Pyrococcus horikoshii OT3: one gene and its partner. The protein of the gene in region 1 binds, or shares a complex with, the protein of each later gene. Links are inferred from orthologs where the notes say so. Each region holds a gene or a part of one and is shown in the gene's direction. Other genes may lie near its edges.

What was found.
Region 2: the proteins of kae1 (region 1) and cgi121 are in contact, whole or in part, in a crystal structure (PDB 3ENH), measured with the Methanocaldococcus jannaschii proteins. The link is inferred for Pyrococcus horikoshii OT3 from one-to-one orthologs.

Annotation. Positions count from the first base shown.
Region 1 is NC_000961.1:1,725,779-1,728,934, forward strand. What follows is about bases 54-2,878. They hold kae1 (KEOPS complex N(6)-L-threonylcarbamoyladenine synthase Kae1), read left to right. Parts: upstream 54-891; coding sequence 892-1,866; downstream 1,867-2,878. Other genes in these bases: PH_RS09385 (protein translocase subunit SecF), read right to left, coding at 54-754; PH_RS09730 (DUF835 domain-containing protein), read left to right, coding at 1,860-2,579; PH_RS09400 (lysylphosphatidylglycerol synthase transmembrane domain-containing protein), read right to left, coding at 2,571-2,878. In the rest of the region: more of PH_RS09385, read right to left, coding at 1-53; more of PH_RS09400, read right to left, coding at 2,879-3,156. UniProt on the Methanocaldococcus jannaschii protein: Required for the formation of a threonylcarbamoyl group on adenosine at position 37 (t(6)A37) in tRNAs that read codons beginning with adenine.
Region 2 is NC_000961.1:677,842-681,109, forward strand. Bases 260-3,196 are described here. They hold cgi121 (KEOPS complex subunit Cgi121), read left to right. Parts: upstream 260-1,480; coding sequence 1,481-1,912; downstream 1,913-3,196. Other genes in these bases: ftsZ (cell division protein FtsZ), read right to left, coding at 260-1,071; PH_RS03605 (ribbon-helix-helix domain-containing protein), read right to left, coding at 1,092-1,280; PH_RS03615 (pyridoxal phosphate-dependent aminotransferase), read left to right, coding at 1,959-3,134; PH_RS03620 (TMEM165/GDT1 family protein), read left to right, coding at 3,131-3,196. Also shown: more of ftsZ, read right to left, coding at 1-259; more of PH_RS03620, read left to right, coding at 3,197-3,268. UniProt on the Methanocaldococcus jannaschii protein: Component of the KEOPS complex that is probably involved in the transfer of the threonylcarbamoyl moiety of threonylcarbamoyl-AMP (TC-AMP) to the N6 group of A37, a step in the formation of a threonylcarbamoyl group on adenosine at position 37 (t(6)A37) in tRNAs that read codons beginning with adenine.

The DNA of each region.
Region 1 (3,156 bases):
CCTTAGCCGTTGAGAAGATCCACAATGAAGCCAAAGCACCTAAAGTCGTCGTTGACATTGTAAAGCCTGTTCTTAGTGAAGAGTAATAGGCCTCTTCAACGGAAAATTCCTTCCTCCTTAGAAGTCTCGTCGTCAGCAGAATATTACTGTCAACTGAATATCCTATTAGCATTAGAAGTGCAGCTATCGTAGCCTGGCTAAGTTCAATCCCAAATATATCCATTAAAGCTACTGCTATAACCATATCTGAAAACGCCGAGAACACTACAGTTAAAGACGGAACTGGGACTCTAAAGAACAGGAAAACAACAACTGCCATACCAATGAAAGCGTACACTATAGCTTTAATCCCTTGCTCCCTAACCATCTTACCAAATGTTGGACCGATAAAGGTTACTTGGGGCTCAACCCCAGGAAATTTCTCTTTTAAAAAGTTCTGAACCTTATTAATATCCTCTCCTGCAGGTATATAGATTCTAACACCCTTACCTCCAGTAACTCCAGTAAATTTCTCAACATTCGCTTCAATCCCAAGCTTCCCCAACTCACTGGCAAGTTGATCCGGGTCAACGTTAATCCCCTGAAGGGTAATAACGGAACCTCCCTTAAGCTCAATTCCTTCCCTTACTGGACTTCCCGTTTTTATGTACATCCCTGCTATTATAATAAGGGCAATAATGAAGACTATAAGAGGGTACAGCACCATTCGTTTAGGATCCATTTTCACAAGGACTTCCAACTTTTCTTTTATCATCAATGCCACCCCTGCCAACTCGATTAGCAACTTTCGTTAAATCACTTTTGGTATCTATCATCCATCTTGGATAAAAATCAAAACGTTAGACATAAAACTTAATTTAACCCCTAGGCTACTTAGCTTGGCGGTAAAATATGCTAGCATTGGGAATTGAAGGAACTGCCCATACACTTGGAATTGGAATAGTGAGTGAGAAAAAGGTACTTGCTAATGTTTTTGATACTTTAACTACTGAAAAAGGGGGAATACATCCAAAAGAAGCTGCCGAACACCATGCAAGGCTAATGAAACCACTATTAAAGAAAGCCCTAGAAAAAGCAGGGATTTCAATGGATGATATAGATGTAATAGCCTTCTCCCAGGGACCTGGCCTGGGGCCAGCTTTAAGGGTAGTTGCTACCGCAGCAAGGGCTTTAGCAATTCGATACAATAAGCCAATAGTCGGAGTTAACCACTGTATAGCTCATGTTGAGATAACGAAGATGTTTGGAATAAAGGATCCTGTGGGATTGTACGTGAGTGGAGGCAACACACAGGTTCTGGCATTGGAAGGGGGGAGGTATAGGGTATTTGGGGAGACCCTAGACATTGGAATAGGAAATGCTATAGATGTCTTTGCAAGAGAGCTAGGCTTAGGTTTTCCCGGAGGTCCTAAGCTTGAAAAGCTAGCCGAAAAAGGTAAGAATTATATAGACCTTCCATACGCCGTTAAAGGAATGGATCTAAGTTTTTCCGGTCTTTTAACTGAAGCGATAAGGAAGTACAGAAGCGGGAAGTTTAGGGTCGAGGATCTAGCATACTCATTTCAAGAAACCGCGTTTGCCGCACTAGTTGAAGTTACTGAGAGAGCATTAGCCCATACTGAGAAAAAGGAGGTAGTCCTGGTCGGAGGAGTTGCCGCCAATAACAGGCTTAGGGAAATGCTAAAAATAATGGCCGAGGATAGGGGGGTTAAGTTCTTCGTTCCTCCCTATGATCTATGCAGAGACAACGGTGCAATGATAGCGTACACAGGATTAAGAATGTATAAGGCCGGGATTAGCTTCCCACTAGAGAAGACAATAGTAAAACAGAAGTTCAGAACCGATGAGGTGGAGATAACATGGTGAATCTAATGGTGCTCTCATATAGATTTATAGTGTTTCTCCTATTCCTAATTCTTTCGATATATGCCTTTGTAAAATTAAAACGATCTCCCATAGAGTTTAAATCCGTGTTCACCAAAAGTTTTACTTTCTTATTCCTGGGAGTTCTCATTAGAGGAATAGATCTGCTCCAAGCTTTTGTTTATATCCCGTACTATGAGGAGATACACATTATCGGGCACATAATAATTCTCGGGGGAATCGGTTATACCTATGTAGAGTTTATGAAGAATTTGGAAAGGTTCTTTTTCCCAGAAGAACCAATATTTAAAGGAGAGGGAGCATACCTGGCAAGGTCTTATGAAGAGGTACTATCCCTAATAAAAAATAAGAGAGTTTTAGTGATTACCAGGAATCCCACAAAGTACAGGAATCTCGCCTCTAGAGTTATCTGGGTAACAAGTAGTGGAGAGAAAGGCGTTCATCCAACCTCCCTTCACGTGATACTAGACTTATGCATAAGGTTCATAAAAGAGAATAGGGGAGGGATTGTCCTCATAGATTGCGTCGAGTTTTTAACCCTATACAACGGTTTTCCATCGGTATTCAAGTTTTTAACTGGTTTAAAGGACAACGTACTAATGAGAGGCGGAAAAATCATTATAATGGTTAATCCAAATGCCATCGATAAGAGAGATCTGAGTCTTCTTGAAAGGGAATTCACTCCATTAACTTGAAGAAACTAGAAGTTTTCTATTTTTCAATACCAGGATCCCTCCAAGTAGCGTTGGAATCCAAAACGAAATTAACCTATCCAACATTGTAACGGAAACTGCGAGGGCTTTTTCAACCCCAACGGCTAAGAATAATGCCGATTGGACAACCTCAGTTATGCCAATCCCTCCAGGGATTACACTTATCATGGCTACTGCAATTGAAGCCATCCTGACAAGGAGAACCTGGAGAAATGTTATTCTTCCGCCAAGGCTAAGGAATATAAAGTATGTCTTTAGTATATCGGCCCCCCATAAAATGAACGAGTACAGCATTGTAGACGATAGCCTCCTCTTCCTTTTAGCTAACCTCAAAAAAGTTTCCTTAAACTCTCTTATCTCTCCTAAAAGTTTTTCTTTAATTTTATCTTCACTCATTGAAAATTTCGATGGAAATATTTTTCTGAAAATCCTTGCTAGATATAAAAGAGCTGAAAGGGCGTACTTTTCCTTAATAGAAAAGACCGTCGTCATAAGCAATATTATCACTAAAATTATGGCCGAAATTCCCAGGATTATTAAAAGGACTCTAGCATGGATC
Region 2 (3,268 bases), 1.0 Mb from region 1 along the record:
GGCATTGACGTTGATGTTCCCTAAGATTTGCGGGCTTCTCACTCCCGTCATTATTACCATAGCCCTGACGGTTTTTCCCATATCCTCCTCTATCATCGCACCCCATTTAATTTCGCTTTTTTCTCCAAGTCTTTCATACACTATCTCCATTGCCTTAGTTATTTCTTCTAGACTAACATCTGGGCCTACAGTAAAGTGAACAAGGGCTTTATCTCCTGATCCGAATTCAATGTCCAACATCTTATTATTTAGAGCTTCCATCACAGCATCGACTGCTCTATTGTTTGAATCACTCTCACCGATTCCTATTAGTGCTGGCCCTCCTCCCTTCATTACACTATATATATCGGCGTAGTCTATATTGACCATGGAAGGGAGTTTTATCGTCTCCACAATTCCCTTAACCATTCTTGCAATTATCTCATCCGCGAACCTGAATGCAACTTGGATAGGAAGTTTTGGAACAAGCTCGATTAACTTATCATTTTGAATTATGATCACGGTGTCTGAATATTCTAATAACATTTCAATACCTGCTTTTGCTTTCTCAATTCTTACTTTCCCTTCCATTTTAAATGGAAAAGTAACAACGCTAATAACAAGAGGTTCTTGAGGTAAGCCATTGTTTCTTGCTGTTTCCTTAATTATCCTTGCAATTACAGGTGTTGCTCCGGTTCCTGTTCCATTTCCCATTCCAGCGGTTAAGAATATGAGATCGTAATCTTTCACGATATCAGCTATCTCACTTGCACTAGCTTCAGCGGCCCTATATCCAATTCTCGGATCTCCACCAGATCCCTTTCCGTGAGTTATTGACTTTCCTAAAAGTAACTTTTTGTGGGCCTTTATTTGATGTAAGTGCTGGGCATCTGTGTTCATAGCTATAAGATCTGCACCTTGGACTCCTAGATCATACAATCTAGAAATAGTGTTATTTCCCGAACCTCCCACTCCTATGACGGCTATTTTGATCAAGTCTGAAACATCTCCAAGATAGTCAGAATCTTTGATTTCCTTATCTTCGAATTCAAGATTTATCCCGGCTTGCTCCAATAACTTGTCAAATACCATATTCTCCTCCTCCCCTACTGTTATCTAACAACGTATTCAGGAAGTTCTTCTTGTATCTCCTCCTTGTAGAGTTCTTTTTTTAGAAGCTCTCTTATGGCTACCCTTATAGCTTCACTTCTATTTGGATATATTCCCCTCTTAACGAGAGAATCTAGACCATGAATTAAATTCTGGGGAAGTTGGACGCTGATTATTTTCATCTTGGCCATCCCTACAACACCCTTCAGCGGAATTCCCTATTCTAAGGCTTGAGTTTATCTAGTTAAATATTTTTTGGCTTAAATTATTTTTGTGATATTATGAACTTAAAAAACTTTTAAATTTATACCGGTCAAAATTTAAAAATTTTTAGCAACACAATTGGTGAGGGGGAGAAATGTATTTATCGGTGGTTATTTCCAAATATACCATGCTAGAAATAAAAACAAAATTTGGAAATATATGTATTGCAAAAGTCCACTTAAATGAGGATGATGTAGGGAAGGTTCTAGAGGCTTGCGATGAACAATGCCAGGTTATGAGGACTAAATGCTATGAAGAAGTTGTTTTTGCCACAATACTTGCTCTTAAATCCTTTAATTCTGAGAGAAACACTGCCAAGACTGTAAGGGGGGAAATTTTGCTGAGGTTGGCCGGAGTAAAGCAGATCAAGGATGCTTTAAAATTAGTCGGCGCATCGAAAGGGGAGAATTTTATTGTCATCTTTAATGTTGATAATCCGTGTGACAAGCTTCGGAGGTTACTGCAATCCCTCGGCATAAGGGAAATTGAACTAAACAAATGCCCCCAGGAAGAACTGAAAAAGTCCCTTGAAAAAATGGCTATGGTTGAAGCCTTTTAAAAAGTTTTATAAATTTTTCATGTAATCCGGTTCTGGGTGTTCAAAAATGAGAGAAAAGAGGAAGTATTTTATCGCTGAGAGGGTCCTCCTTATCAAAAGATCGAAAATAAGAGAATTATTCGAAAGAGCTTCTAAAATGGAGGATGTAATATCTTTAGGAATCGGAGAACCAGACTTTGATACTCCTAAAAACATAAAAGAAGCCGCTAAAAGAGCTCTAGATGAAGGATGGACTCATTACACTCCAAATGCAGGAATTCCAGAGCTAAGAGAAGCCGTCGTTGAATACTATAAGAAATTCTATGGAATTGATATAGAGGTAGAAAATGTGATAATAACAGCTGGAGCGTATGAGGGTACTTACTTAGCCTTTGAATCATTATTGGAGAGAGGAGATGAAGTTATAATACCAGATCCAGCTTTTGTTTCATATGCTGAAGATGCGAAAGTCGCAGAAGCAAAGCCAGTTAGGATTCCTTTAAGAGAGGAAAACAATTTCTTACCCGATCCTAACGAGTTGTTAGAGAAGATATCAAAGAATACTAGGATGATAGTGATAAACTATCCAAATAATCCGACTGGGGCAACGCTAGATAAGGAGTTGGCAAAGACAATTGCAGACATAGCGGAAGATTACAACATTTACATACTAAGTGATGAACCCTATGAACATTTCATATACGAGGATGCAAAGCATTATCCAATGATAAAATTCGCACCAGAGAATACAATACTTGCAAATTCATTCTCAAAGACGTTTGCAATGACGGGCTGGAGGTTGGGATTTGTAGTTGCTCCTTCCCAGGTAATTAAAGAAATGACAAAGTTACATGCATACGTAATAGGGAATGTAGCTTCGTTTGTTCAAATTGCTGGAATTGAGGCATTAAGGAGCGAAGAGAGCTGGAAGGCCGTTGAGGAAATGAAAAAAGAATACAATGAAAGGAGGAAAATTGTTGTAAAACGGCTCAAGAATATGCCAGGAATAAAGGTTAAAGAACCAAAGGGGGCATTTTACGTATTCCCAAATATATCCGGAACTGGAATGTCTAGTGAAAAATTCAGTGAATGGTTATTGGAGAAGGCTAGAGTGGTCGTGATCCCAGGAACAGCGTTCGGTAGGATGGGTGAAGGTTACGTTAGAATAAGCTACGCGACTAGTAAGGAGAAACTCATAGAAGCTATGAATAGAATTGAAAAAGCCTTGGAGGGTGAAAAGTGAAAGATGTCCTCCAAATATTTTTACTTATCTTTTTAGCGGAACTTGGGGATAAAACCCAGCTAGCCACGATTACTTTTGCAACTAAGTATGGATGGTTAAAAGCCTTTATTGGAGCAGTTTCGGCCCTTGCCGTT